Regions from separate parts of the Paenibacillus sp. p3-SID867 genome, predicted to be linked through region 3. Evidence: riboswitches for the same ligand, from Rfam matches in the RefSeq annotation. Region 3 holds a riboswitch; each other region holds the start of a gene.
The links. Region 3 has a riboswitch for ZMP and ZTP ahead of M4D81_RS07835 (bifunctional 5,10-methylenetetrahydrofolate dehydrogenase/5,10-methenyltetrahydrofolate cyclohydrolase). Riboswitches for the same ligand answer to the same signal wherever they lie in the genome.

Region 1: another riboswitch for ZMP and ZTP. It lies ahead of purT (phosphoribosylglycinamide formyltransferase 2); the one in region 3 lies ahead of M4D81_RS07835 (bifunctional 5,10-methylenetetrahydrofolate dehydrogenase/5,10-methenyltetrahydrofolate cyclohydrolase).
Region 2: another riboswitch for ZMP and ZTP. It lies ahead of M4D81_RS32525 (GNAT family N-acetyltransferase); the one in region 3 lies ahead of M4D81_RS07835 (bifunctional 5,10-methylenetetrahydrofolate dehydrogenase/5,10-methenyltetrahydrofolate cyclohydrolase).

Annotation. Positions count from the first base shown of each region.
Region 1 covers NZ_JAMBDM010000003.1:531,346-541,827, reverse strand. The annotation lists gene M4D81_RS08715 (MATE family efflux transporter) at 1-726, opposite strand, end outside; gene purT (phosphoribosylglycinamide formyltransferase 2) at 1,050-2,210, opposite strand; ZMP/ZTP riboswitch at 2,294-2,374, opposite strand; gene M4D81_RS08705 (PAS domain-containing sensor histidine kinase) at 2,628-4,070, shown strand; gene M4D81_RS08700 (YdcF family protein) at 4,081-4,713, opposite strand; gene M4D81_RS08695 (diguanylate cyclase domain-containing protein) at 4,884-7,430, opposite strand; gene M4D81_RS08690 (GNAT family N-acetyltransferase) at 7,533-8,054, opposite strand; gene M4D81_RS08685 (DinB family protein) at 8,311-8,775, opposite strand; gene M4D81_RS08680 (LysR family transcriptional regulator) at 8,905-9,819, opposite strand; gene M4D81_RS08675 (peptidase) at 10,150-10,482, shown strand, end outside.
Region 2 covers NZ_JAMBDM010000031.1:16,806-27,287, forward strand. The annotation lists gene M4D81_RS32505 (hypothetical protein) at 1-244, shown strand, start outside; partial or broken gene M4D81_RS32510 (DoxX family protein) at 769-924, shown strand; gene M4D81_RS32515 (aminoglycoside phosphotransferase family protein) at 1,121-1,993, shown strand; partial or broken gene M4D81_RS32520 (group II intron maturase-specific domain-containing protein) at 2,200-2,445, opposite strand; ZMP/ZTP riboswitch at 2,887-2,968, shown strand; gene M4D81_RS32525 (GNAT family N-acetyltransferase) at 3,020-4,120, shown strand; gene M4D81_RS32530 (MBL fold metallo-hydrolase) at 4,371-5,237, shown strand; gene M4D81_RS32535 (hypothetical protein) at 5,514-5,777, shown strand; partial or broken gene M4D81_RS32540 (DNA mismatch repair protein MutT) at 5,770-5,988, shown strand; gene M4D81_RS32545 (phosphotransferase family protein) at 6,176-7,057, shown strand; gene M4D81_RS32550 (GNAT family N-acetyltransferase) at 7,384-7,953, opposite strand; gene M4D81_RS32555 (alpha/beta hydrolase family protein) at 8,053-9,345, opposite strand; gene M4D81_RS32560 (MerR family transcriptional regulator) at 9,444-10,259, shown strand.
Region 3 covers NZ_JAMBDM010000003.1:352,270-362,751, reverse strand. The annotation lists gene M4D81_RS07850 (HAAS signaling domain-containing protein) at 1-516, opposite strand, end outside; gene M4D81_RS07845 (PadR family transcriptional regulator) at 519-866, opposite strand; gene M4D81_RS07840 (Cof-type HAD-IIB family hydrolase) at 1,217-2,017, opposite strand; gene M4D81_RS07835 (bifunctional 5,10-methylenetetrahydrofolate dehydrogenase/5,10-methenyltetrahydrofolate cyclohydrolase) at 2,334-3,182, opposite strand; ZMP/ZTP riboswitch at 3,247-3,326, opposite strand; gene M4D81_RS07830 (permease) at 3,484-4,494, shown strand; gene M4D81_RS07825 (TIGR03943 family putative permease subunit) at 4,593-5,567, shown strand; gene M4D81_RS07820 (CobW family GTP-binding protein) at 5,567-6,670, shown strand; gene M4D81_RS07815 (YolD-like family protein) at 6,752-7,003, opposite strand; gene M4D81_RS07810 (MarR family winged helix-turn-helix transcriptional regulator) at 7,259-7,660, shown strand; gene M4D81_RS07805 (nitroreductase family protein) at 7,690-8,328, shown strand; gene M4D81_RS07800 (putative quinol monooxygenase) at 8,339-8,635, shown strand; gene M4D81_RS07795 (winged helix-turn-helix transcriptional regulator) at 9,170-9,589, opposite strand; gene hxlB (6-phospho-3-hexuloisomerase) at 9,673-10,236, opposite strand; gene hxlA (3-hexulose-6-phosphate synthase) at 10,243-10,482, opposite strand, start outside.

The DNA of each region.
Region 1 (10,482 bases), 180 kb from region 3:
CATCGGGAAACCGACCCACATATGCCGGTGTATAAATGTCCAATCGATGGACCAATCAGCATTCTTGAACTGCAGAAGCGGAACCTTTTTATGAATGTATAACAAGCAGAGCAGGCAGGAGAATAGCTGCGATACCACCGTGGCAAGCCCTGCTCCGGCTACTCCCATCTTGAATACGAGAATAAATAACAGATCGAGTACGATATTCAGAATGCTTGCGACCACCAAGAATAGAAGCGGTGTCCGGCTGTCCCCAAGCGCTCTGAGCAAGTTCGCCAGCAAGTTGAACAGGACGGCTGCCCCAACACCCCAATTAATGACGATTAAGTACGAATAAGCATCATCCAGGATTTCTGCCGGCGTGTTCATCATGACGAGGACAGGCCTCGTGAATATGACACTCACAATGGTCAGAAAAACCGTGAATACAAGGCTAATCCATATACTCGTTCCCACGCTTTTGCGAACGCCCGCGATATCCTTCGCGCCAAAACGCTGGGCCGTTATGATGGATAAACCTGCGGTCAAGCCTTGGGCAAAGCCAATGACAAAAAACAAAATACTGCCCGTCGAGCCAACGGCCGCAAGTGCGTTCACACCAATGGTGCGCCCCACAATCAGGGTATCCGCCATATTATAAAATTGTTGAAAAATATTTCCGATCAAAAGCGGGATCGTAAACATGATGATCAGCTTGATCGGACTTCCTTGCGTCATGTCTCTCATGTAGATTCTCCTATGCCGTCATAAACGTTCCTCTATATATTTATTAGATAATATAACGCTATAAACTGTGCCTATAGAGCAGCACCTTGAAAACATTATAATGGGTGAGGGTCGTTTGTATTCTTGTGTATCTTATCATGAAAGAACATAAATTTCTGCATATTTATCATCAAAACCACTAACAAAACTAAGTCACTATGGTCAGAACAGTTCATACCGGATTTTGATCCGCGAAATCATTTCAATGAAAAAGATCAACCAGTTAATCGGTTGACCTTTTTTTCAGAAGATTATGGATGCACCACCCTAAGAATCGGTAATGATTAGGCTTCCTCAATAGCAAGCTCATCCAAAGCCTGCTTCGCACGCGAACGCGCTTCCTCTACTGTGCCGGCGGTTGACAACGCAACTGCGACCCGTCTTCCAACCTTGGTCACCGGTTTCCCAAAAATGCGCAGCTGCGTATTCGGAACAGCCAGTGCTTGCTCGGCACCGGTAATTGTGTAGTTCTCCAGCTCTCGCGCCGCTTTCAGCGGACGGCTGGCTCCAGGCGTTATTAATTCGATCTCCGGGATCGGAAAACCAAGAATGGCACGGACGTGAAGCGCGAATTCAGATAAATTTTGCGTCACCAGCGTAACCAAGCCGGTATCATGCGGTCGCGGAGACACCTCGCTAAAATACACTTTATCCGCAGCAAGGAACAATTCAACACCAAACAAACCATATCCGCCAAGCTCGTCGGTAATCGTCCTTGCAATATATTTAGCTTCCTCCATTTGCTCATCGGACATGTTGTGCGGCTGCCAGGATTCGATATAGTCCCCGCTCTCCTGAATATGACCGATTGGCGCACAGAAGCTTGTTCCATTGACGGAGCGAACGGTCAAAAGCGTGATCTCTGACTGGAACGTAATGAATTCCTCAATGATCACTCTGCCGTTCTGCACGCGGCCGCCTTCCATCGCGATGTTCCAGCAGGACTCGATATCCCCTTCGCAGCGGCATACACTCTGGCCTTTGCCTGAGGAACTCATCAGCGGTTTAATCACGCACGGAAAGCCCATATCCAGGACAGCCTGTTTAAATTCCTCATAAGTATCGGCAAATCGATAGCCTGCAGTAGGCAGTCCCAACTCCTCGGAAGCCAACCGGCGAATCCCTTCACGATCCATCGTAAGCTTCGCAGCTCTGGCAGTAGGAATAACCCGGTACCCCTCTTCCTCCAGTCTAACCAGCTCCGAAGTAGCGAGCGCCTCGATTTCGGGTACGATCAGGTCCGGCTTCTCCAGCTCGATGATTGCGCGTAATTTCTCCCCATCCAGCATATCGAGGACATGGCTGTGATCGGCAACATGCATGGCAGGAGCGTCGGCATAACGATCGACCGCTACGGTTTCAACACCCAGTCTCTGGGCCTCAATCACGACTTCTTTTCCGAGTTCTCCCGAACCTAGCAGCAGTATTTTCTTCGTTTTTAACATCGTTGTTTTATCCCCTTTTCGTAGTTTCAGAGACTTATAAAAAAGCAGAAAATAATAAAGAGGTAAGGGAAATAAGCTTCCCTTACCTCTGCCCAGGCGTACGGCCGTCGTCATCTATGTGCTCCCTCATGGTCCCCCATGCTACGCCAGTTACACATAAACCTATACATTGTTATTTAAATCATACTTAATCTTCCCGTTAATTGCAATATCACCGTAAGGCGACATTAGGATTTAGACTTCAGCATATCGATAGCATCCTTCAGCGATTGCGAAAGCCACTTCTTGGGATGGATTTATCGCCAAAACGAGAAATTTCGTTAAAGATCTATCGCTTTAAAGGATTGATGAATGATAGGGTCCAACATATAATATGGATAAATTCATTCCTGTCAGATATTTGAAAGGAGACTTGCTGTGCTGCCCTATTCCAACCCCAATCATGATTTTGCCTTTGAACAAGCCGTAATCGGAATGGCATTGATATCGCTTGATGGTTCGATTCTTAAGGTCAATTCGGCACTAAGTGATCTATTGGGATATTCACAGCAGGAGTTAACTGCCGGGGCGTCACAAGAAGATAGCAGCATCCGCGCCTTATTGAATCAAGTGGTTTGGAACACAAGAGCCACTCAAGATCAACAGCAATCCATAACCCAGTTTGAATATGTTTACCACCATCCATCCGATCGTGAAGTACACCTCAGTTTACGTATCAGCGTTAAGGAGGAGCTGGCGCAGAGTTTCCGTGGCTACTTGGTACAGTTTGAAGATCGAACCTTGTTGAGACAGCTCATGAAACAGCTGGAGCGGAAAGAACAGAAACTCAACGAGAAGGAAAATTCGTTTCTGCAGCTGCTGGATGGGCTTCCCCTCTCCGTACTCATCACAAAAAAGGGTATTGTCCACTATGTTAATTCTGCCGCGCTCAGACTTGTTAATGCTGCGCATCCCCGCGACGTCCTCGGGATTTCAACCGACGTGGTAGTCGACGCATCGTACCATAACAAACTGATGAAACGCAGGGCAAAATATGCCGAGAGCGGAGAGATCGGAAGCGTCGATTATCTGATACGCTGTCTGGACGGGCAGGAGAAAATGGTCACGGGATTCACGTTGACCATAAATTATGAAGGCGAAAAAGCGGCGGTCGGAATCTTTAAAGACATCACAGAGCAGCAGATGGAAGAAGATCGCGTGATGCAATCCGAGAAGCTGACCACCGCCGGCCAGTTGGCCGCCGGCATTGCCCATGAAATTCGAAATCCTTTAACTTCGATTAACGGATTCGTAAAATTGCTGCGATCTGCGGAACGCAGCAACGAGCTCTATTTTGAAATCATTGAATCGGAGCTCAAACGCATCGAGCTCATTGTCAATGAACTCCTGGTGCTCTCGAAACCGCAGAGTGTCCATGTCAGCGGACCCATCGACGTGTTTGCCATTATGGAACAGATCATTACGCTTATGAAGGTTCAAGCAGCCCTCAAAAATATCGAGATCATCCCTCATTATCCGATGGCACCGGTCTTCGTCCAGGGTGAAGTAAACCAGCTCAAGCAAGTGTTCATCAATCTGCTGAAAAATGCCATGGAAGCGATGAATCAAGGCGGTACCATTACCCTGGACATTTTGCACAACGCTCAAGAGGTTCAAATCATCGTGCAGGACGAAGGGATTGGCATGACGCAGGAGCAAATCCAATCCCTGGGACAGCCCTTTGTTACGACCAAAGACACCGGGACGGGACTGGGACTGATGATTACCAAGAACATTATTCATAATCATGGCGGTACGATGAACGTAGAGAGCATACCCGATTATGGGACAACCTTTACGATCCATTTACCGGCTTTATAACGCATACATATTATCGGAATGGTGAAGCCAGTTGATAGCCGATGTAATAAAAGACTTCTCTGATTAAAAAAGGAACTTTGCTTCTCAGGCTCTGATACGCACTCCGGGCTGTGGGCGAAGGATTGGCTTCCAATCCCATGTCTTCCGCCATCATCATCGCCCGCTTCATATGCAGCGGGTCACTTACAATGAGGTAAGAGGACAGCCCTGCTGAATCTCCTACCTTATTGGCAAAGTGCAGATTCTGCTCCGTGATCGTCGAAGCCGACTCGACAAGGATGTCACTCTCTGGAACACCGTGCTCGATGGCATACTGCCTGGCAACTTCCGATTCGGCAAGTTCATCCTCCGAACTGCGTCCGCCTGTAAATATCAGCTTGTCTACGTACTGCCGGTTATACAGCCATAGCGCATGATCAATGCGTCCCTGAAAAACAGGGGATGGCTTCCCTTCCCATACAGCAGCCCCCAGCACGATGGCTGCATCAGACGGAATATTGGCTGTTCTTTGCGCATAATTCCAAATGGTGATGCCCACATATAGCGTATAAATTAACAGGATTCCAATGAATCCCCCCAACACATAAATCACGGTACGCTTTCTTCTGCCCCGAGCTTCCTTTGCCGGCATATTTTGTGTCATGCTGCACCCCCAAATACCCAATCTTAAATCTACCCTTAGTGTCCATTCTATCATTCTCAGCAAAAAAAGCCTGCTGGCTCCCTTATTGAGAGCGTCAGGCTTTCTTTGCTGTCAACTATCGTTTTTTCATTCTAGTACTAGCGAGGGTAACACAAACTCGAATCTACCGTTTAATCCGCATCACATCCATGCAGCGTGACTCTGTTCTTCCCTTTGCTCTTGGCCATATGCATCGCTTTTTCCGTCTCCGCAATCAAATCCGTGAACTTTAACATGGATGCTGGTGTAAGGCATGCCGCCCCCACGCTAACGGTCATAAACCCATCCTCTGCCGAGCGATCCTTGGGAATGCTGAGTGCAAGCACGCCCAGGCGTATCTTCTCGGCCAATTCATAGGTACGTTCGGGACTTTCGTTTTTCAGCTTCAGGATAAAGGTGCCGCCACCGTAGCGTGATATAGACGCTCCATAGTGTTCGCCAATAATTTTCAAGGCATCGGCTATCCATTGCAAACATAAATCACCGCCATATAAACCATGAAGAGTATTATATACGCGGAAGTCGTCAATATCGACCATCATTAAGGCTAAAGGCAGCTTATTCTGAACACATTCCTCCCAGTCCATCGACAGTTCTTTTTCAAAAGTCAGCGGATTGGGCAGTTCGGTCAGCGGGTCTGTTGTCACATAATTTTGAAGCTGATCCAGCACGTCGGAGTATACCCGATCCGGGCCGTCTTCCGCCGTGCCTTCTCTCAGAATCACCATAATGGAGGATTTACGCCCTTGATGAATAGCAGCCAGCATAAATTCAAGCTCGATCCCGTTGCCCTCCAGCGTAACAAACCTGCCGCTGCCGGATACTAACTGGGCTTGATTCTGCTCCATCCGTTTGATCTGCTCTCTCAGATCATCTCGCGAATCTTCTCTAGCCAACCTGTATATCTCAAGCTGCAGCAGCTCTTCGGGTTTCTTTGCACCGAACAGCGATTCGGCCTGCGGATTGCAATACATAATGGTACCTGCCGTTGTCAGTGACAAGAAAGCGACAGGCGACAGGCCCATAAGCTGCAGATACCGTTCTTCGTTCTCTCTGAAAATTCTCGCATTCTGTATGGCCTGTTCTTTTGCTTGCCTTAATTGATCATCCGTCTGCTTGCGGACAATCGACTTCAATTGCGGGAGAACGCTTAACTCCTGTGACTTCCAAGAATATGAGGTCCCCTCAACCACCTGTCTCCATTTTTCGAATGATTTACGCGGTGATAAACGGACCTTATCCTCCTCTTGGATAACGGCTTTGGCCGGATCGCCGGCCCAATCCACAATTTGAACAACCTCGGGCCTGAACCACATCACATAATTTTGTTGGCCTGGTGACAAAGCGAGATACAATACACCTGATGCGATATCCCTATAAGCTTTAGCGGGTTCATATTCGGCACTGAGTTTAGAACTGTGGTACGTATAATCTTCGGCCCGGGCAGATAACCAGCCGGCAAGCTCCATGACTTGCTTCGAGGTTGGCGTCGTACCGTACAGCATCAAATTATCTTGATAATAAACGACAGCCCCGGTAGCGCTCATTAAATCGAGCAAGGTCTGCTCCTCGTTGTCAAGCTGTTCGATAACATGGAATACATCGGTTTGGCCGATGAAAATTTCGGTAAAGCGGGCGGATAAAATTCTGAGCCTCAACTCGGTTTGATAATCGTCGAGCTGCTGTCGTTGATACAGCTCGTTGGAGAAAAAGGAGCCCAGAAAGTTGCACAGGTTGCGAGTCCGGTGGGATACGTATTTTCTACTATAGTGATGACAAGTAATCAAACCCCATAATTGGTTGTCATGGATAAGGGAAATCGTGGTTGTCGCGCCAACCCCCATATTATGAAGATACTCGATATGAAGCGGAGATACACTCCGCAGCGCGGATAAACTGAGATTCAATGGCTTGCCAGTCAAGGGTTGTACCGTAGGAATAATCTCAACCGGCGTATAACTCACATCAACAATCGTCCGCAGCCAATTTCTTAGATACAGTTCACGGGCTTGCCTAGGAATATCCGATGCCGGATAATGATGTCCCAAAAAAGGCTCCAGCTCCTGCTTTTTAGCTTCGGCAACCACTTTTCCGTTCCAGTGATCATCAAACTCATAGAGCATCACGCGGTCATATCCAAGAATATCCTTCACAAGCTCGCAAGCCACTTGACTCCCCTCCACACGATTCTCGGTTCGTTTCATGCGACTGAAGAATGTCTGTATCCTTTCAAAATCATCTGTAAAGGGTACGGTATCTTCCGATACCAGCTCCAATTCAAGCAGTATCAACCCTTCGCTTGCGTGGACAATTCCGAAAAACGCAACCGGATCATCCCCAACCGGAATCGTTAAATTGATATACTGTAAATCGGGCGTGGCGATCGCCTGAAGATCCCGATGAATCATCAACTCAAATTGGGCCTTCCCAATAAGCGCTTCCAAACGCTGTCCCAGAAGTGCTTCTGCGCTAATGCCTAAGAACTGATCGGTATTTCGGCTGCATTGGGCGATCCTATAGTCATCGATAGGGTTAATGGCAAGCAGTACGCCATGGGGCTGAATATATCCTGGAATGTGAATAGGTTCTTTCTCGCAATTCGTCAGGTCGATCGGTCCATCCGTTACATAATCGCCCTCCGTCAGCAGCTCTCGATTTAGTGGATCCTGTTCCGTCATTGCTTATCAACTTCCCTTATTCACAGATTTAATATCAAATAAGCCCAATGCATCTCATTGTTATAAGAGATCCATTGGGCACAGCATATTATAACAATAGAACTATGAGATTGTACGCCATTCAGTCTTCAGCATAGCATAGTAATACTCATCCCACCAGATATCGCCACGAGGAATACACTGTTGAAAATAGCCTTCTCTCCTCATACCCAGCTTCTCCACCACCCGATACGAAGGTGTATTCTCAGGCTGGCATGTCGCAATGATCCGATGCAACCCCATTACTTCGAAACCGTGCTGAAGCAAAGCTCTGGCAGCTTCCGTGGCATACCCCCTACGGTGATAGGTTGAATTAAACACCCAGCCGATTTCATAGGTATGTTCGCCGAACCATGGATGAAACACCACATGTCCTATCACCCGTTGTTCCTTTTGCAGGCAGACGGCATAATGATGAGCTTTATCGCCCTTGTTCTGAGCAAGAAATTGTTTTACTGTTTCTTCCGTATGCACAGGCTCAGGCATGTAATGCATCACCACCGGATCGGATGTATATTGCAGAACATCCTGCCAGTCTTCTGGTTCAAACTCGCGAATTATTAATCTTTCCGTTACGATATCCATTTGCCCGACTCCTCTTCAAAATGTATTCAAGTGTCCTCTTCATACCGCACACTCTAATACAGAGGCAAATGCGATTCGCCGTATATAAAGTTCTTTCTTAATTACGCCGGGTCACCCTCTTTCACTTTTCAACTTACTCTCATTAAAGATTCGATCAAAAGAGTGACATTCCTTCATAATATGTCAAATTTCTGGTTATTTTTCCGCTTATCGCTCTCATCTCAAATTGTTTCTTTATGTTTCATTTCATTACAACTTAGACTTGGCTGAGAATCGATTTCATTTTATCAAAATGCATGCCTTCATGATACAAGCAAAAGCTTAAGAATTCTTCGACCCGGGTTAACTTTAAACCTTTGGAGGTTGTATAGGGGGATAAAACCGTATCGTGCAAATGCCCGTTGTACCTGCGTTCGATTCGGTGGACCTGACCCTCAAGCAGTTCGACAAGCTCGTGTATGGATGGCCATGCTTCGCTAATCTCCCTTGGCTTTGAACCCGATCGGAACAGCTCGGTATATTCAGAGGGAAGGGTTATAGGTTCTCCGTTCACGCCGAACGCAAACCTTTCCGCTATAAATAAAACATGTCCCATATTCCATTTCACGTGGTTATTCATTCCACTCGGAATCAACTCCGCTATATCATCCGGGAGATCCCTTACAAGATTCAACGTTTGTGCACGCACAAATTCCAAATGTTCAAACAGGTATGCTCTCATGCAGCCCACTCCTTCTCATTAATATCCAGCGTCCGCTTTAACCGAGTGTACTCCATATGCGGATAAAGAAATAATATTGTTTTCACTCCGTTTCATAAAAAAAATGGATGAATCAAGGGCAAGCCTTCATCATCCATGGATATACTGGTTTTTTTCGCGGATATCCGCTTGAATATAAGAAATAAACGAATGGACTTGCGCAGGTCTCGCTTCTTGTCTCTTGATGCATACCCGAATAGGGTGCGGGAAAGTTACGCCAGACACTTTAACCTTGCCAAGTTCGCCCGAAACCAGTTCTTTCTTGATAGAAAGAGCAGGAACTAACGCAGCCCCGTATCCCGCTTTTACCGCTTCAATGGATTCCTTCAACCCCTCTATCGTTATGGAACAGCGAGGTTCGCGTGCATCCGATGACTCTATCAACGACCATAACCGTTTTCGCGTGTAACTTCCTTCTTCCCTCAACACAAAGGGTTCCTCCATAAGCTCAAGGAATGTCACTTCTTTATCGGCTAGTCGATGAAGGGCAGGCACAGCAAAAATTAATTCATCTTCCATTATTGTAAAGGACTCGATATCTTCCGCTTCAATGGGCCAGCTGCCGCATACGATGGAGATATGCACCGAATCGTCCTGTAACCGCTGCAGCGCGGTTCGGGAATTTCCTTTCAGCAACTGCACCTCCATCCTTGGATGCTCCTGCTTATACCCAACCAGCCATCCGGGCAGCAAAGCGCTCTCTGGCAGCTCCGTGGCACATATTCGCAAACTTCCCAGCTGACCGGATTTGATGGCCTCCATCATTTCTTCCATCTCGGCTTCCATCGCAAATAATCGCTGGGAATGCCTGGCCAAGGCAATGCCTGCTTCAGTCAATTGAATATTGCGTCCGTTAGCCTCAATCAATTTCATGCCGAGCTCCCGCTCCAAATTGCGAATTTGGGCCGTAACGGCTGGTTGACTTAACAGCAGATTGCCCGCCGATCTCGTAATGCTTCCCGTTTTGGAGACATCATTAAAAATGCGTAGTGCATGAAGATTCATAGGTCATCCCTCGATTCTTGATCTATTCACCTGGTCAATCTGTTGCGATCATTTAGATCGTTTATATCCTAAATGAAGTCCATTTGTAAACTGCTGAATCGAATATATGACACATTGAGGGAAGTGCTCTGAATATAAGGAGCTCTGACTTCTTGGTGATCCGAGTTCGTAATCAGCATGATGATCCGTTTTCATGATTTTTCATGGTCCTGCAACCTTTTATCATTTCTCCCGTCTATAGTGGTGCAGCAAGTACATTTTACCAATTCATGATATGACTTAGCTGAATCCTAGCGTTCTAGGATAATCTACATTTGGAGGATACCTACCATGAAAAAAATTTACAAAGTACTAGCAACCGCTACGGTTCTCGCAATGGCGGCACTGCCAATAGCAGCGAATGCACAGGCCGTCCCTCCTGCTACAGCCCATAAGGGACAAGGCAACATCGCGAATCAGGTGAAGAAAAGCGTTCCTGGAACGATGGGTTACATAACGGAGTTCGTCAATGACAAATCAGGCACATGGATTACCGTAACCGGCCGCGGCTTGGCAGAAACCGATCAACAAGAAATCAAGCTCTCGATTTCCAAAGATACTAAAATCATGGATGCCAAAGGCAACCAAGTCCAGCTCCAAACGATCGTGAATAAAAACAAAGCG
Region 2 (10,482 bases), on a different contig from region 3:
AACAGGAATTAGCGGCCGTAAATTGAACAAAAATGGTACTTCTCCACGAGCAAACAGCCAAGTTAACAAATGGAATAAAAATGCCGGTACTACTAAATATGAGGCCAGAGTAGTAAAAACTAACATGTGTAATAGACAGCAAGCCCTTAAATGGGAAAAAGGGAATTCTATGAGTAAACATCAAAGGCCACGTCCATGGGAATATGTCGAGGGACAAGAACATGGTCCGATTGAAAGTCGCTAATTCAGCAGCTTTTTTATTTTATCGGTACAAGTTCTTGTCCCGAGCCAAGGACAAGAACTTGTACCGATTGCCGTAATGGACAAGAACATGAGCCGATTACCGATTAGATAAGTGTCTAACTATATTTCCATCCAATTTAATCAAATCCGACGGGCAGTTTAGCTGAGCGAAATTATATCCCACAAGTGGTTTATCTGAATGTCGGCTATCCGACGAACCCAAGATTCGATGTACCAAGAAGCAGCTTGCCAGCAGCAACCTGATCTAATAATGAACTTTCGGTAGTACCAACCCAACCTGGTTATCGAATATAGGTTGCATTAATGACACGCCCTTGACTACTCATTATTCGTTCACGTATAGCAAAAATGACAATGATCGTTACCGGTAGATTTGCTGCTCCGCACATCATACCGATTTTCCAGAATGAATCAACTTCCAACAACGCTGCCGCTAATGCCGATAAAGACCCTGCACCAATGTACATGGCGGAGCTGTTTAAAGACATAACAGTGCCCCTTGATTATAGCGGTATCTTTTTTCTCATGATGGGTGAGGCTTTATCTCATGCGTTTGCTAATGATTACGGCGATTACGGATTCCATATCATTCTTCCGCTTGTCTATGCTGCGCTTGGCATCGCTTCCTGGGCGTTGCGTCAGAAAAGCCGCAGACTTTAATGGCATAAAGAGATTAGAGGCGATATGATAATGTTCTATAACGTTGATTGAAGTAGTAGAACTAGCTGGTTTACGTGCCAATGATACCGCTGATTAGCGGTATACTTTAACTATAATTAGGTATTATCTGTCTATTCCATTATTTCTTTGATACCCTGTTAAATATGTGATGGTAACACCGAGGAGGTAGCGAATCATGGTTGAGAAAATGCACGTCGACGAAAAGGAACTTGATGAAGCGCTCGTTCGTCGTCTGCTTGTTGCACAGTTTCCCCATTGGGCGGATCTATCCCTGCGACGGATCGAGCCGGCTGGCACAGTGAACGCCATCTTTCGGCTAGGCAACGAATATTTAGTTCGGCTCTCGCGGCGGGAAGGGCCTACGACACCAGAAAGTCCCGAGTTTACTTGGCTGCCTAAGCTTGCTCCATTGGTTCCGCTGGAAGCTCCTGTACCAGTCGCTCTAGGGCACCCGAATAGCGAATATCCGTGGTTTTGGTATATACACACATGGGTTGAGGGCGAGACGGTGCCGATAGAGGAGATTGACGCGATTCAGGCAGCTCGTGATCTTTCGGAGTTCGTTGCAGCGCTGCAACAAATCGATTCATCGGGTGGGCCACAGGGACGCGGCATTCCTTTGGCTCAAAGGGATGAGGGGTTCCGATACTGTTTGGCACAGTTCGATGGCGATGTTGCTGCGGTGTCTGATGTGTGGGAATCGGCACTTGCCGCGCCTCCGTGGAGCGGCCCACCAGTTTGGCATCACGGCGACCTTGACATGCGTAACTGGCTTGTGCGAAATAAACGAATCACCGGTGTGATTGATTGGGATACAATGGGCGTTGGCGATCCTGCATGCGATGTCATGGTCGCATGGAAGTTACACTCGCCGGCAGCACGTGACGCGTTCCGCAATTATCTACCTACGGATGACGCTACATGGGCAAGAGCCCGCGGATGGGTCGTATCGCAGGCGGTGGCAGTGTTGGCTTACTACACGCCAGAAAACAATCCAGTTCTGTACCATGAGGCAAAATCCTGGCTCGACCTAGTATTGTCAGAATGATGCTTGATAATCTTGCTGTTAAGTATCAATGGTGTCATAGAGATCGAATCCGATAGTTGAATAATTATAAAGGCAAATCGAGTAGGAGGGGGCGACTAACCCCCGTCTTCTCACACCACCGTACATGCGGGTCCGCATACGGCGGTTCCAAAAGGTTAACAAAGCTCCAGATAACGAGTAAGTAAATTTATCAGCCCTTTCGCTTCCTAATAGGAGTTCGGAAGGGCGTTGTTCGTGTTGCGGGACATTTCCTAAGCACCTCTACGGGAGTTGGCCATCTTGGACGCTGCCCATTCGGGCACACCCAGTGCCCGGAGCTCCCGGAGGCGGGTGCGTACCCGTTTCCATTGTTTCCACAAGCACATTCGCAGGCGCCTGCGAATCCACTGGTCGAATCTCTCACAGTGGTTCTTGGCAGAAGCTATCCGGAAATAGCCCATCCAGCCCATGAGCCTGATTGTGTAGTTATGTTATGAGTTAGGAAATTCAGATTATTAAGTTAGCGGACAATACTGAAGGCGAAATATGAAGCTTACAAAGTCTGAGCTCGTGGAGTTGTTAATCCAATCAGAGCAATACATTGCTCAGAACAATAGGCTCTGGTTGAAAAATGAATTCGAAAAATACCAATAAATAAGCATAAGCAAACACAAAAGGGAGCCTGTGCTTGCTTATGCTTTCAATTATCCTTTCTGTCTTTCTCTAACGGGAAACGATAGCGTAGGAGCTGCATTTGCGGAACCTTTTTTGGTTTGTTGAAGCAACGGGTGGGATTGTTCATTACTGTGCTTAGAACAGGCCACAAGAATTCTGATTAGTCTATCTAAGTTCGAATATTTTGAAAAATGTTGTTGATCTCAATCGTTCGCCAGTCTTATAATAAATAGTAAACATATGGGATGCGTAACTGGCGAGAACGTAGATTACTACGGGGGAGCGCATCCGTCAAATAAGCCGTTCGCCTGGGCAAAGCATTTGGTTGATTTTTAACCAAATGCTTTTCTATTTTTCGAGGAGAGTGCTGGGATGGGAGCAGTGAAAAAAGTAGCGGTGCTGGTGTATGAGCAAGTGGATGCATTGGACGTAACGGGACCATTCGACGCGTTCGCGGTGGCGAGTAACTGGGGACAGGACTTTCTGGTCTATACGGTCGCTCTGGAATCAAAAACGCCGATTAGGACAATTAGCGGCTTGACGATTCTTCCGGAATTCGCTGCTTCAGAGTGTCCGACGCCAGACATCCTGATCGTTCCGGGAGGCTGGGGAGCACGCAAGGAGATGCATAATGAGAAGTTAACCGATTGGATCAAAGAAACCTCCCAGTGTGCTTCATTTACTCTGTCCGTATGTACGGGGGCATTGCTGCTCGCCAAGGCCGGACTTCTCGAAGGACTACGTGTGACCACCAATATACGGGCGATGGATTTACTTATTGAGGCCGCGCCGGCGAGCGCGACGCTGATAGAGAACGTCCGATACGTGGACAATGGCCGAATCATTACATCGGCTGGTGTTACGGCAGGCATAGATGCAGCGCTACATCTTATCGCAAAGCTTCACGGGGAGGAACGGGCGATCGATACTGCGTCGAGGCTGGAGCATGACTGGAGACGAGAGCCTTCCGAATCGCTGGCTATCCTTAGGGCAACATATGAAGATGTGGACGGTATTCGCTCCCTTTTTATCGACGCAGCGCAATGGATTCATTCGGTTCATGGCTTCTGGCAATGGCGTGTAGAAAGCTTCGAACGCGAGATTGTCGATGCATTTGTCCGTGATAATGAAGTGTTCGTCGCTGTTCTAAGGAATGAACTTGTCGGGTGTCTCTCCGTCCACTGGGTATACGAGGAAATATGGGGAGAGCAATTTCACGAGGACGCGGGGTATGTTCATCGGTTATGCGTCTCACACAAACGGAAGGGAGAAGGAATTGGCCGTGAACTCATTCGCTACGCGGAAAGTTATGTTCGGGCCAATGGAAAAAGCCGGCTTCGTCTCGACTGTATGGCCGACAACCCAAGACTAAATTCATACTACGTAAATCTAGGATTCGTGTTGCAGGGTCGCTTTGACGCGGGCTCCTGGAGCGCGCACTTGTATGAGAGGGAGATCATCGCAAAAGCATAAACCATTTCCATTCGAAAAAACCATTTAAACCAAACCGTACCTTTCCATGATGAAGATGATGTTATAAAATGTAAATATTACTCTGAGGTATCGGCGAGCGCATGAAGAAATAAATGATAGTTAAATACACGGGAGGCGATTCCATTGGTAACAAAATAAAATGAGAAAATCGATATGCGAACTCGAGCCCCAAATTAGCATGCAGATTTTCTCTTAGCCGTTGCAAATAAAATTTAGAGGAGAATTTGACATGCTAAATAAAATAAGAGAATCAATCTATTACCTAACGAACCAAAACAATAAGGAAAGACCGACGCTAGGACTCGTTTGCGGAGACAAATACAGCCTGGTTATCGATGGCGGAAATTCGGTTCAGCACGCACGGGACTTCTTGCGTGAAATCGGGAAATTAAACGTACCTCCGATAAAATATTTGGTCATTACGCATGCGCATTGGGATCATTTTCTAGGGATGAACGAATTTGAAGCAACAATTATAGTTAATACCCGAACGAATGAAATCATTCAGGAATGGCGCGGGTTTTCGTTTGACGATCGTTCTCTCAAAGAATATGCAGATGCCAAAAAGATCGATTCACTATGTGTGGAGATCATCAGGAGTGAAATACCGGATAGAGACACATTCCAGTTAACTTCGCCGGATATCATTTTTGAGGAATCCCTTCATATCGACTTAGGATATAAAGTTTGTGTTCTTGAAACCATTCGAAGCACGCATACGGAAGACTCAACCATCGTATATATTCCGGATGAAAAGGTCCTTTTTCTGGGGGATAGTGCATATGGCACAACGAAAAATTCTTTGTATCATTTTAAGCAATCTCTGTTATTGCCTATGATCGAGGATATTCGGAAATATGACGCCACTCACTTCCTGCTGGGGCATGAATCCATTTGTGACACGGCGGAGATGGATCTGTATTGGAAAGAGCTCATCTCAACGAGCAATGCAGTGACATCCGCATCTATGGAGAAGGCGGTAGAGGCTTTTGAAAGGGAGCACAACCGAAAACCCTCTGAAGATGAACTCTTTTTCTTAAAAGCATTCGTGAATGATCAGATATTAAAATCGCAATACGAACAAGCGGAAAAATAAAAGAGGCAGCTGACTATATTTATTAGACAGGATTCATTTGTGAGTTTTATAATCTTCGAAGAATGCTCAGAGAGGCAAATGACCCAGCTTAAGATAAGGTTATCTCAAGCTGGGTCGATTTTTTTATTCTTTTGAAAGAAGGGATTCAAGAATCGTTTGGTCATCCGGTACTTACAAGAATCAGATGCGGAAGAATATCTTCATACTTAGGAGAACAAAAATGATATTAGAACTTAATAAACAGGATTTTTATAAAATACGGCATATCACCGATCAGTGTCAAACGTTGAAGTCAGGGCGATCGTTAATGGGAATAACCCGGGCAGAGTTTATGTTGATGATTTAACGGAACCAACTGCATCATTGGTTTGGATCCAGGGCCAAAAAGGTTTTCAGATTGTCGGCAATGTGCAAAGCCAATCTTTTCTAGCGGATTTAGAAGGATACATGAGGCAACATATCGAACCCAAACTAAAGAAGTTAAACATTCATTCGGTTGAGATTGGTGCGGAGATGAATATTTGGGCTGAAGAAAGCTGAGTATGTTAGTGGAGAAATAAATATTCAACCAAAAGAAATTAAAAAAGCCAAGTATATTCAATTAAATGAATCTAATATAGACCAATACATAACCTGTCCGCAACAAAAATCTCGTACGCTCGATGCGATGAAAGAAAAGTGTTTTGTTCCGTATGAAACGCGGGAAGTAAATCCAGCATATAACTTATTGTCTAGGTTATACAATGATTAATAAACTTGGATTTGTTAAGCTAACAGGAAACGATAGTTGAATAAAGCAGAGAAGGCAGCTGGTCAGAGCGATCAGCTGTCTTGTTAAGCTAACGGGTAGGTTAATGCAAAAAAGAATATTCGGGTAGCTTAGGGTAATTAATTTAATTATTAAACTAATGGAATCTGTCAGGCGAAGGAGGTACCATGTGAGTTCTATTCAAACCGTTATTAAAGAGCTAAAGTTGAACGTCTTGATTATAGAAGATGTTCCAGATTCATTTAGTTCACTCGTATACAAGCTTACTCTTGTTAACGGGGAAATTGTATATGTAAAAATCCCATATAACAAAGATAAACTATTTCGTGAATTTCAGGTACTTGAAACGTTGAAGGGAGTGATTCCTATTCCTAAGGTTTTGGACATTTGGTTTGGGGATGAAAGCACTACTGGAGCATTGCTGCTTTCTGCTATTGAAGGTACGCCTAGTATAGAAGATATGGATGAGAAACTTTCTTTTCAAATCGGTGTGTATCATGCAATGCTACATGAAGTAAAAACTCCAGGATACGGTTACCATACGACAAAGGGATTCAAGTTAGTTGACCAAAATAATTGGAGACTACATATCAGAAAAAATTTTGAAAAGTGGAAAGAGCCATGCAAGGAGATCCTCAATCCAGAACTGTTTGAAAGATGTATTCTTCATTTTGATGACGTTTTTTCTGCTTTACCAAATCCTGACGGACCGTGTATTGTTCATATGGATTTTAGGCCGGGTAATATTCTGGTGAACGGTAACAAGGTCACTGGAATTATTGATTTCGAAAGTGCACGTGGTGGGTCCTCAGAAATAGACTTTACAAAAGTAAATCGATATATTTGGGAAGTCAATCCGAGAACTAAGTTACCCTATATTGAAGGTTATCTGACGATTCGACCTGTGTTAGCTCTGGATAGAGTGCTACCATTTTATGATTTTTACGATGCATTTAGTGCTGTTGTTTGGTGTAAAAACAGAGGAATTGAAAAAAACCAAACGTTTCTTCAAGAAAGTATTCTTACCTTAAAAAAATCAGTGGCTTATTAAGTGCAAGTATATTGATGTTTTATTAAAAGCATTAAATAGGAGCCATTATTACAAGCACGGGAATCTTTGTGCAGGCGAAGCAAGTGTTTCCGACATATGAGCGATCCCATTCTGAAAAAGTGTCGGAGGACAAGAACATAGACCCATTGAAAGTCGCTTTATTAGCGGCTTTTTTGTTTTATCGGTACAAGTTCTTGTCCCGAGTCAAGGACAAGAACTTGTACCGATTGCCGTAATGGACAAGAACATGAGCCGATTACCGATTAGATAAGTATCTAACTATGTTTCCTTACAATCTCATTAAGCTAACGGGCAGGAAGCATTCATTATGTTCTATCAGTACCATAATCAGAAATAAATTTAGGTTTGTAAAACAAACTGAAAAGAACCCCAGTAAATTGCTTTAGTAGTAATTTGTATTCTTCAAGTGTGACATTACTTCCATGAATCAATACTTCGTATAGCCCACCATATTCATAAATTTTGAAATCCGCATTTTGAAATCCGTTTTTCTGATAGAAATTCTTGCGTTTAATCCGTTGTTCAGAATTGTCCGCCACTTCATAAATTGCTTCAATATTCAATATAATACGATTGCCTATATATTTTTGTTTGATCGTAGATAGTATGATCGTTCCATAGCCTTTTGATCGGACTTCTGATGAAATGGCCAAATATAGCACAAAGGTCAGATTTCTATCTGAGATCAGATAGGCGAATCCAATAAATACTTCATCATCGTAGAAGGCAATATAATCAACGAATTCTTTGCGAGATCTCCACAATAAGAACCATAATGGGATTCGTTCATTTTCTGGAAAGGATGTTTTATATAACTTCTCTACTTTATACAACTCTTTAAAGTGTTTTGTTACTATTTCTGTTCTCATACGCATAAAATGCCTCCTCAAATCGTTTAGCCAAAACTTTCAGAAAAATTATAAGACCTAATTCTATGAGTGATTAGGCCTTTATATAGTAAAAGCTAAAGATTATTATTTTTGTCGAGACAGTTTTCCAAAATCTTTAATCGTAGTTGTCAGGTAGTCTAAGTCAGGAGTATAGTGGTCACCATTATACTCATACAGGGTTACATCTGCTCCTTGCTTTTTAAACTTGCTATAGGCATTCAATGTATTGAAGTGAGGTACAATATTATCGTTCTTACCTGAGTGAAACATGATTTTGGCCTTAGGAGTCCAACCGTTAATAAGGCTTATTTGTTCAATGACACTAAGCAATTCCTCGTTATCACCACTCATGATGCTTTCTTGTAAAAACGGTAAGTTTAAAATTTCGCTTACTTTACTGGAAGGTGGATTAAGTGCGTCTAAAGAATCGTTGACTTCGTAATTGTATACCTTATCTAAAGGTACATTGATGTTACTGAATTTTAGCAAGCTATATAATGTCCAACTATAAATACCAGCATTTTCACCCAGATCGTCGCTTTCAAAATCAAGAGTATTGCTTTGGAGCATAGATGGCATATCATATGGTCCACCTAATGGAGAGGTAGCAATAAGATTGAATTCTTTCGAATATTTTTGCTCAATGGCTTTATGAGTTGCTAAAGCAGCTCCTCCTCCTTCAGACCACCCTGTTAAAAATAACTTGCTGTCCGTCTTCACTTTTAATTCTTTTGTTAGTTCTTTAGTTGCTCTAAGCATATCTACTGAATAGTTTGCTAATTCACTTGGGATATTATACGGGTGATCCAAATCTTTAGAAACATTATAACCAGCATAATCTGGTGCACTCACAACATAACCTTTTGATGCGAAAGTCAGAATCATCATTCTTGTCTCCCCAAAATCAGCATCTGGCTGAGGCGACTGTCCGTGGAATAATGAAGGTACATCGTTTGATCCTTCGCCACCAGGCATTGGGATCGGTAGCATTGTACCATGATGGTATTGCAAGAAAGATGGTTTTTCTTTACCCTTAGGAATCGTTACAAGACCTGATAATACAATCGGTTTTCCATTTTGGACTGACTTGTAAGTAATAGAATAGAGAGATACATCATAAGCCAAAAGCTGCCTGATATTCTTTTCAGGATTCAACTTATTGATTTCTTTTGTAGTTAAATCATTTACTTTTTTGTAGCTTAACAACTCCCCTCTATCATCCTCTTTTGAGATAGATTGGTTTTGCGAAATATTCATGATTTTATGTGCTGTTGCTGGCTCTGTAACAGTATTTTTTTGATCCTGTGCACTTGCAGGAAGGCTAAATCCAGCAAGCAGTGCCGATGTGGTCAATGTAGCAAGTAATACTTTTTTCATGTTACCAATCTCCTTTTATAAAGGCCTTGAGTATACCTCTTTAATGTTTATAATTACACTATAAAGTCTATACTTGGTATAGAGTAAAGGAGTTTTTTATGAGAACCATTTTTTCCATAGGAGAAACTGCAAAAATTAACAATGTATCAATTCAGGCATTAAGACATTATGACAAAATAGGATTATTAAAACCCTCTTATGTTAACAAAGATAGTGGGTATCGTTACTACACTCTTGACCAATTTATCTACCTTGACATCATCAAATATGCCAAGATTTTTGGTATTCCTTTGAAAGAAGTGAGAGATACTCTTAGTTCTGGCGATATGCAAGAAGTATCAATAAAGATTAGAACTTATCGAGATATGTTAGAAAAACAAATGGAGACACTATTTAGTGTTAATAGAAGATTTACGAAGGTAGCAGAACTTATTGAGTATGGGTTAGAAGCTGTACAGCAGCAAGAACCATATCTAAAATGGATTAACAAAAGACGCATAATAAAATTAAAAGATCAAAACGAAGTAGTTAATTTTGAGTTGAATAGCAGAAAAATTGAAATAGACATGTTTCAATCTAATTTGGAGTTTGCCTTTGAAAGTGGTTATTTCATTGATATTCCGCTTTTCATTAATCTTGGCAAAGAATCTTTCATATCGGCATATATGACGGTAATGGGTGGGGATGAGATAACACACTTTAAACCCGAAAATGAATATGTTTTAAGTCATATTCCAGAAGGGAAATATGTTTGTCTCACATACAATAATCATAATAAAATGGAAAGAATAAAAAAAATGCAGGATTACCTTAACGGAATTCACATGAAAGAAACTACAATTATTCTTGTATCTGAACTTTACGATAACTTTGATAATCAGTCTCATGAAATACAAGTATATTTACATCCTTAACATAATTTATCGGCGTCATGGCGATGAAGTACAGTTGAGAATAAATTATGTAATCATACTTTGACTTCGATCGGGAGGATCAGGAAGCATTGTCGCAGCCGTGGCTGCGCCTGGCGCGCATTATCGTTCAAAACTTACTGCTTTTTTCTTAATCCAAATCCACCACCACACTTGTTGATGGTGGTTTTTTGGAGCATAGGATTTCCTGGTAGTAAGGACAGTT
Region 3 (10,482 bases):
CGGTTTAATCCGTACAGCTGGTTCCGGAATTACAGGCAAATCCGATGGTTTCCAAGCTTCCTTAGAAACTTGCCGAGCACCGCGATATTCGATATAGGCAAAAATAACGGTAACCCATGCGAACCCGTGAATAGCCACACTCAGCAAGGAGATAAAGTACTCCAGAAGCTTCTCGGCGGTAGGATCCGAGCTTGTAAAGAAATCAACCATGTACGCGATGCCAAGAGCGATGACGACCGAGTACAATACAATCCGCAGGACAGACCAATAACTGTCGATCAAACCGGGTCCAATGAGATACCGTTCTCTTCCTCTATATCTAGCTGCCATGTCTCCGGGTGGCCCGAGCTCGAGCAGCACCTGTTCTATATCTTCAGTGCTTGCAATCCCGACGCCTGCTCCCCTGTCTTCCAGCATATCTTCGATGAGTCCATGAAGTTCCTTTTCAATATCGGCTCTTTGTGATTCGGGCAGCTTCTGCGTCACTGCATAAATATACCTGTTAATCAGATCCATTACTAAACGTCCCCCTTGTCATCAACAAGCCCTTCAAGACTTGTCATCATAACTTTCCATTCATGGTAAAGCTGCCGATATATTTCTTTCCCTGTCTGACTTATGATGTAATATTTTCTCGGACGAGCTTCATTCGTGTCCCACTCGCTATCCAGCAAGCCTTGTTTCTCCAACCGCCGCAGCAAGGGATACAGAGTACCCGCTTCCACGCTGATACCCTTCTCCTGCAATATGGTCACCAATGAGTATCCATACTGAGGTTCCGACAATTGGCTGAGGACACCAAGTATGATCGTTCCTCGCCGAAGCTCCTGCACCAAACTGTTCAGAATATCTTGATCCTCTGACATATCATCAACTCCTGTAATCATTATACTGTACGACGCACACTAATGTATATAGACAATTAATAATTATTTACAATTATTTTTTGATTATACTTGTTGTAAGGCTGCTAAACCAGGAAGCAGGCTGCGTGAAGACCTGCACTTTCATCTAAAAAAGGTTATCCTATGGCCGGGATTGTCCCAGGTCATAAGATAACCTTCTTCAATGCTCTCATCTCACAGCGATGTTGTTCCCTCATTCCATCGTCAAAACTGCGCTTCTCGAAATGCACTTCAAACCGAAAACATGTCAGTCCTTATCGTCCCTCAGGAACGAAGACTGACACGCTGCATGACTTTTTATCGTAAAATAACTACACGATTTCCTGCGGTTCCTTACCCAGTAGACCCAACAGACGGAGGCCGTACTGTATACCGTCTTGATCAACATCCCTGGTTATATGCCTGGCCGCCTTCTTGACGATTTCCGGCGCATTGCCCATCGCCACACCGTGGCCCACGTACGACAGCATCTCCAGATCATTCAGATAATCGCCAAAGGCAATCGTATCTTCCAGATCGATGTGCAGCAGCTGAATCAATTGTTTAATCCCTTCGGCTTTGGATCCCCCGGACGGCAGCACATCGATTCCATAAGGACCCCATCGAACGAAATCGAACCGACCTGCGAAATTGTTCACGTAAGCCGCTTCCTCATCCTCCGTGCAGAATACAATAGCCTGATAAATATCTCTGCCCAAGTAATATTCCGGATCATATTCAGGGATCGTGAGTTTCAGTTCCCCCCAGCTGGAATCGATATGAACATGCTCGGTTACGTTCATCTTCATGGCTTCACTGCCGGCATATATGATCGGATGATCAAACTCAACGGCCTGCTCCGTCAGCTTCTGCAAGGCATCTTGCGCCAATGGATTTCCATGGATCGGTTTGCCTTCATGAACCACATACTGACCGTTCATACAAACATAGGAATTGATACCGAGCTCCTCACGCAGCTCTTCAAAATGATAGGGAGCGCGCCCTGTCGCTATAGCGACGATGTGCCCGGCATCCTTTAACTCCTGAATGGACTCTTTCGTTGTAGCCGGAACTTTCTTTTCATGATCCAGCAGCGTCCCGTCGATATCAAAAAATATGATTTTCTTATTCAATGAAACTCGCCCCTCTTCCGTAGATTCTAGCCAGTAACCATATTGTAAATGATGAAAAGCATTTCAGAGCAAGCCATTATTTCAGCAAGGTCGTTCGAACACTTCCCGATAGTGCATAAAAAACCGCGCTGGAGCACGGTTTCTGTGGTATTTTACATAAGCGCAATTTGCCGTCATTTTCATATCTAACGACAACAAAAGAGTCCGCCTTGTGCAGGCGGACTTCTTCTATGGGCTTATTTCACTTCCGAGCGAACCTCATCGAGCATTTCATGGGCGCACCTTCATTCATATGCAAATAGTCTGTGGCTTTCCTTTAGGCTTGCACGGTTCGCTCGGCCGATTCGACGGTATGCTTCAGCAATGTAGCAATCGTAACGGGGCCGACACCTGCCGGTACCGGTGTAATCGCAGATGCCACCTTCGCGCAGGCTTCATAATCGCAGTCGCCGATATTCCCTTTATTGTAGCCGGCATCCAATACAACGGCACCCGGCTTAATCCAGCTCCCTTGAATGAAATTAGGTTTGCCTACGGCCGCAACCACGATATCCGCCTGGGACACAAGCTCCCCGAGGTTCTTCGTTCTCGAGTGGCAGATCGTAACGGTAGCATTGCGATTGAGCAGCATCATCGATACCGGCTTACCCAGAATCGGACTGCGTCCGACCACCACGGCATGCTTCCCTTCGATCGGCAGGTCATAATAATCCATAATCGCAATAATCGCGGCAGGCGTACAAGACGGATAATCGGCAAAACCAAACGCATTTTGCGAGAAACCGAGCGTGGTTACTCCATCCACGTCTTTTTCAATGGCAATGGCATCAAAAGCCGCCCGTTCATCGATATGATGCGGCACCGGATGCTGCAGCAGAATACCGTGGACATTCGGATCCTCGTTCAGCTCTTGTATCGCGGCGATCAGCTCCTCGGTCGAGGTCGATGTCTCCAGCACCACTTTCTTGGATATGATACCAAGCCGCTCGCAAGCATTTCCCTTCATCCGCACATAGGTCGCAGAAGCAGGATCATCGCCAACCAGAATCGTTGCCAGACAAGGCGTTATCCCGTGCTGCTTCAATTCCTGTACCTTCACCGCCAGCTTTGCCTTAATATCATCGGATACCTTTTTTCCATCCAAAATTACGGGTTCCTTACTCATGCTAATCCGCTCCTTCGCCATTGTATTAAAAACATAAAGAGGCAAGGCGACTGATCGTCTCCTTACCTCTTGCCCAGGCGTACGGCATATGATCCTATGTGCTCCCTCTTGGTACCCCAAGCTACGCCAGTAACACACAGATAACTTTTTTTAAATATACCACGACTTTGGACTTCGCGCTACCGGTCTTGAAGTTCACGTATTAAATCGTAATCTTTTTGATTAATTTGCAAGAATCTAGTATGTTGCCGATGGTACAAGCATAGAATGTCTTAAGAACAATTCGCTCCAGGAGGCCTGAATGAAATATCCGGTAATCTTCAAAATGCTGCCCTTCATGATTCCGCTTGTCTTCGTGATACCGGTCTTGACGATATGGCTGCAGAACGATACAAGTCTAATATCTAGCCGTGACATACAGCAGGTAAAAACGGTTTTTACGGGCATTTTCCTTGAGGCGCTTCCTTTTGTACTGCTTGGAGTGCTGCTGTCGTCCCTTCTTCAGCTGTTCGTTAAAGAACAGTGGGTGCGTCGGATCACGCCCAAAAATCCGGTCATCGGCGTCCTGTTCGCTTCCATGCTGGGGATCGTGTTTCCCATCTGTGAATGCGGGATGATCCCGGTCGTCCGAAGGCTGATGCTTAAGGGGATGCCTGCCTACATCGCTGTAACCTTTATTCTCAGCGGACCTATCCTGAACCCCATTGTGTTCGCTGCGACGATCATGGCCTTCCGTTCGCATCCCGAAGTGACGATCGGCCGGATGGGACTGGCTTTTGCAGTCGCGGTAACGGTAGGTTTGCTTGTCTATGTTTTTTCAAGGAACAACCCGCTCAAGCGTTCCTTACAAGAGTTTTCCGAACAAGATTCCGCCGTTGGTGAACGCAAGCTGCACGAGCATCCCAAAACTTGGAGAAGCCTGTTTGTCCACGCCGGAGACGAATTGATCGAAATGGGCAAATACCTGGTTCTTGGCGCATTCCTGACAGCCTGCATCCAATCCTTCATTCCTAGAGAAGAGCTGCTGGCATTGGGGAACGGTCCCACCGCTTCTTACCTGTTCATGATGGGGTTTGCTTTCATTCTGTCCCTCTGCTCGACCTCGGATGCATTTGTGGCATCGGCGTTCACGCACACCTTCACCGTAGGTCCGCTCGTATCCTTTCTCGTGCTCGGCCCGATGCTGGATTTCAAAAGCTTGCTCATGCTGTCGGCTACCTTCAAGACTAAATTCGTCATCGGTTTAAGCCTGCTGGTGATGACGCTTGTCTTCATCGGCTCTGTAGCCGTCAACGCTCTTCTGGGTGGATAGCTGCCTAAGGATGAAAGATTGATGAAAAAACCAAACGAGATTACCGGGACCGTTTAGGTTGATCAGGTATCCGCTTGAGATTGGAGGTGATTGGGAGGATGAAGTCCAGTTTGAGGATACGGATTCACTATACGCTCCGGTCGCTGCTTGTTGCGGCTCTCGCCGCTTATATCATGCATCTGAATGCTTCAGATTCGCTTGAATATTACCTAGCGCCTCATATGCAGACCCTGCTGCTTCTCTGCCCGGTTCCGTTGTTGTTCATTGCATTCGGGATGATGTGGCATTCCCTTGCGGGCGATTCCGGAGAGGTGTGTGATTGCGAGCATCCCCTGCCTGCCGGCCTTGTCAAAAACATAACGGTATACGGGTTATTCACGGTGCCGCTGCTGTTTGGCCTGTTCCTGCCGGACCAAGCCCTGGGCAGCGATATGGCAGCCAAAAAAGGAATGATCTACACCTATCCGAATCCCGATGTACGGCGTAAAACCGATGACCGCAACACGTCCGCCTTTTCAGCCACGGATAAGCGATTACCCGGCATGGATCAAGGAGCAGAAGAAAATATCGCTTTGAACGAACGATTCGTTGCCAAGGACATTTATAGTGTGGAGTTTGCAGAGCTTGCCAAGCGCTTATATACGCTGCCCGTCATTAAGGTGGAACCGGACATTTTCTCGGAAACCGTCGGGGCCATGGATATGTACAAAGAGCATTTTCAAGGAAAAACCATCTCGGTGCAAGGATTCGTCTTCCGCGACGGACATATGAATGAGGATACCTTTGCCGTCAGCCGATTCCTCGTGATGTGCTGCACGGCAGACGCCGTACCGTTCGGGGTTCTTGTGCGGGGCACGAATGCTGCGTCGTTCGCTAATGATACGTGGGTCCAGATTGATGGCACGATCCAGGTCGCCACCTTGAATGGTAAAGAGACGCTGCAAATTCAAGCGAAGCAGATTCAGCCGATCGAGCAGCCGGCATCCCCTTACATTTTCACGAATCCGGACTCCGTCGCGGAGTTTGACGAGCTGTATTCGAATGATAACGAGACCAAGGAGGAAATCAATTAATGAACAAGATACCCGTTGTATTGATTAGCGGATTTTTGGGAAGCGGCAAAACCACGCTGCTGCTCAGACTGCTGGAATATGCCGCCAAGCGGCAGTGGAGAACCGCCGTGCTTATGAATGAGATGGGCGAACAAGATGTGGATGGTGATACGGTCTCCAACCAAATCCCCGATCTTCCGATTGAGAAGCTGCTCGACGGATGCATCTGCTGCACCCGGCGAGACGAGCTGGGTCAAGCATTGCAAACCCTGTTAGATCAGAAGCCGGATCTCATATTCATCGAAACGACCGGCGTGGCGAATCCTGAACAGATTCTTGAGGATCTGCAGGATCCGTCCCTGGCTGATCGAATCTCAATCCAGCACAAAATTGCCTTGGCCGACTGCAGCAAATTTCTCGAGTACAACAGCTTCTTTGCATCCAGTCGTGAGCTGGTGCGTACCCTGCGGGGACAAATCAGCTTCGCGGATATGATCATCCTTAACAAGGCCGGGGACTGCGACGATAAACAGATCAACAAAGTCATGACCTCCATTAGAAAAATAAACACGACGGCAAGCCTGTCCGTAACCGACTACAGCCGTTTGGATGAAAATGAAGTGTTTTCGACGCTTCAGCTTCAGCTTGAGGCCTCTAAGGACCCGAGCCATTCGTTTCCAACTTCGCAATGGAAGCCAGGAGATCTTGCGGATCATTCGCAAGACAAACCGTTGACTGATGATCACAGCAAGCATGCGCACCACCAGCCAGAGAGATCTGCCAATGACCACCATAGCCATCTGCACGGAGAAGAGTCCGGACACAGCAGCACATCCTTCACGGGCATGGATACCTTGACCTTATCTGCTCCATCCCCCTTCCCGCTTCAGTTGAGCGCGATCGAAACTTTTCTCGGTGCACTGGGCTCCAGCCTGATTCGGACCAAAGGTTACATCCATCTCTCGACGGGTCCCTCTCTAGTTCAGTGGGCGGGGTCAGAGCTTGAATGTAAGCCAAGCACGCTGCAGCTGCAACGCGGATATCTTACGCTGATCGGCCATCGTCTGAATAAAAATCGCATTATTCAGGAGTGGGAAAGCTTGCTCAGTGGCGTGGTACAATGACAGCTGAATGGATGGTTATAATTAGACAGAGATAAAGTAAAGGAGATCCTCGCAGGATCTCCTTTTTCAGTATAATTCTGATTAGTCCCTGGGATAATTCACTTCCATAATATCCATAAAGGGAACCTTCCTAATGACGCCATTTTCTTTCATGTGCACCTTCCCTGTGCGGGAGTCCATTTGATCGATTTGTCCGCGGACTGCTTCTTCCCATCCCCAGACCGTCAGTACGATGACCGATTCCTCCTGGTAAGCTTCCGTAAGCTGATTTCCGAGCTCTTCCAGTACAAACTCATCTCTAGTGGGTCTCTTTGGAACCTTTGCTTTTGCCATAACCTTGTCCTCCTGATTTATGTTGTTCATGCGTTAGCATTACATTCTCCATGAAAAACTAATCTTTCCTCAAATCTATGAATTAGGAATCTACTTCCTATTATACATGAAATCCGATTCAATTTTTTATGCAAAAGACTTGATTTTCAGAAAACAAAGGTATATGATTGACCCATCAAACATTGATGAGTCAATGAATTGAAGGGGGTCTTTATAATCGCTACGTGCCATACGGAAGACTTGCTGTACTTGCTGATGCATTTAAACAAGCATATTTCGACCCGGTTTGAACGATGTGCTGGAGTTAGTCCCAATCGGCTCGAACTCTTATGCAAATTAACGGGGGGCCAAATTAGCCAAACGGATTTGCAGAAGGCCGTGTCTATTGATCCAGCTGCGGTGACCCGTCATGTTCAGCAGTTGGAAGCTGAAGGAATACTTCTCCGAACCAGATGTGAGAATGACAACCGGATTACGTTGGTTCAGCTAACTGAAGTGGGCAAAAGTAAAGTAGCAGCGTTTAAGGCAGAGAAAGATCGTTTTATGGAGGAACTGCAGGCAGACCTCACGGAATCAGAACGACTTGCGTTTGTTCAAACTCTACAGAAATTGAACAGCCAGATTCAACTAATGAAAGAACCAAGTAAGACCAATTAACTTATAGAGATTAAAGGAGAGAATATATCATGACTGTAACTTCCCTAAACAATAATTATAAAGAAATTATTACTTCCCGTCGCTCTGTGCGGGTATACGACCCATCGGTCAAAATCAGCCGTGAAGAAATGACTGAAATTTTGGAAGAAGCGACTTTGGCTCCGTCATCCGTTAATCTTCAGCCTTGGAGATTTCTTGTCGTTGATAGCCCAGAAGGTAAAGCGACGCTTGAAGAGCTTGCACCAGGGAATAAAACGCAAGTTTCAACTTCTTCCGCTGTCATTGCTGTATTTGGGGATATGAACGCATTCGACAATGCAGATGAAATTATGGGTAGCGCCGTGGAACGCGGTTATCTGCCACAAGAGATTAAAGATCAGATGATGGCAAACTATACCGATCTCTTCGCACGTATTCCGGCACAGTCTTTCCGTGAAATGATCCTTATCGATAGCGGTTTGGTTTCCATGCAGCTTATGCTTTCTGCCCGTGCCCGTGGATATGACACGAACCCCATTGGCGGATACGACAAATCCCGAATTGCAGAGGCATTTGGTATGGAGAAAGAACGTTATGTGCCGGTAATGCTCATCTCTGTAGGTAAAGCTGCCAAAGAAGCGCGTTTGACGACCCGTCTTCCTATTGATCGTATTGCAGAGTGGAAGTGAGGTCATAGCGATGATTATTATTCATGCAGAAATGAAAGTAAACCGTGAACTAGAGGCAGAATTTCTGGAATCCGTAAAAGATCTTATTGAGGCATCCCGCGCGGAACAAGGAAATGAATCTTATAAGCTGCTTAAAGATACGGAGCAGGATAATACGTATCTCATGGTTGAACAGTGGAAAGACCAGGAAGCTGTGGGGCTCCACAATGCGAGCATCCATTTTCAGGCATTTGTAGCTAAAGCTCCAAAATACCTGACAGCTCCGCTAAATGTGCAAGCATATGCAGGCCAACCGATAAACAAATAATGAACAGACTGCAGTCACGTTTAAAAAGCCAACTCGTTCAGACGAGTTTGGCTTTTTTTATTAAATGGATATATCCCTATTTTCTTCGGATTCTATCTTATAAACTCTCCCATAAAAAAGTTCCCTTTAAGTAAACTGTATCGTCTGTAGCGTCTTCTTCTGCACAGTTTACTCAAAGGGGAACATATCCTAAACCTTACAGCGATAGCTCTTCGATAGCCATCCATGGCAGCGGATTGTTAAAGGTCGACCAATCATACCATGCAGGGAGGCCCTGTCAACGCAACTGCAGAAGAACAAACAGCATTTGATGGAATGTCTCCGATGGTGAAACAAGGATTTGGCGGAACTTTTGATCAACTCGCGCAATACCTTGAAAGCCAGCAATAATAACATGGATCAAGGAAGCTCAAACCAGCGGCGGCGAACCTATTGGCTCGCCGTTTTTTAATGCTTTAGAACTCAGCACCTTCTTACTCGAAAAAACCCCTGCCCGATCGCCTTGCTAATGCATTCGCATGCATGTTCGAGAAATTACAGCTTCTGTGCGACTGGTTGCTCCGCTGCCTGTCCATCGTCTTTATGCTCAGACAGCTCGCCGTCTTTCCAGACGACCTGTTCGCCGTAATCTTTTCCCCAATCGTACATCAGCTTCAAGATCGGCATTAAGCTCTCCCCGTAAGGCGTGAGCGAATATTCGACTCGAGGCGGAACCTCGGGGTAAACCACACGATGAACGAGCTGATCCTCCTCCAATTCACGAAGCTGGTTGGTCAGCATTTTTTGCGTGATATGAGGAATCATTCGATTCAGCTCACCGAAGCGCTTAACGCCCTCTAAACCAAGATGCCATAGGATGATCAGCTTCCATTTGCCGCCGATGACCGCCAGGGTTAACTCCTTATGGCAGTTTATTTCCTTCAGATTGATTCGCTGCTTGACTTCACTTGCCATAATGCATCACCCCTTCTTCCCTACAGTATACAACGGTCGCGGTTATATCATCAAAGCGGCAACTATACCCACACCTTGACTTCTTATTCCAAATTGGCGTGCAGCCCAAACATATTTTCCGAGTGAAGTTCCTTCATCTCCATCAATCTCAAGATGACGGCATCCAAGACGATCAGCATCGTTTGCTCAAATAAAGAGGCCATCGGTTGAACGGTGACAAGAGATCCTTGATTCTGCTCCTTCGTTGTGCCCGGTAGCCGAACGATCGCATCCGAAAGCTTACCGATACGTGATTCGAGATTCACGGTTACCACCGCTACGGCAGAGCCTATACCCTTGGCCTTCTGAGCCATAGACACCAAGCTCTGCGTTTCGCCGGAGCCTGAACCGATAATTAGCAAATCCCGCGCGCCGATGGCCGGAGTTACCGTATCGCCCACGACATGAACCTTATACCCCATCTGCATTAATCGCATGGCAAAAGCTCGAATCATCAGACCGGATCTGCCGCCCCCCGCTAAGAAAATGGCATCGGATTGCACGATCCGTGCAATCAACTCCTCAATCTGACCAGCATTGATCTGCTGCACGGATGCCGAGATCTCCTCGGCAATGAGAGCTGCATGTTGAAATATCTTTTGACTCATCGTAACTTAGACCTGCTTAACAAGCTGGTTCATCTGGGCCGCAACCGCTTTTTTATCGGATTGACCTGTGATTCCCCCTCCGACAATCACGAGATCAGGATTCGCTTGGATCACCTCAGGGAGCGTCTCCATTTTGATTCCTCCCGCAACCGCCGTCTTGGCGTGCTTCACGACACGTTTGATCGCAGCCAATTCCTCGAATGAATTCTTGCCTTCCGCTTGGTGGTCGTAGCCGGAATGAACGCA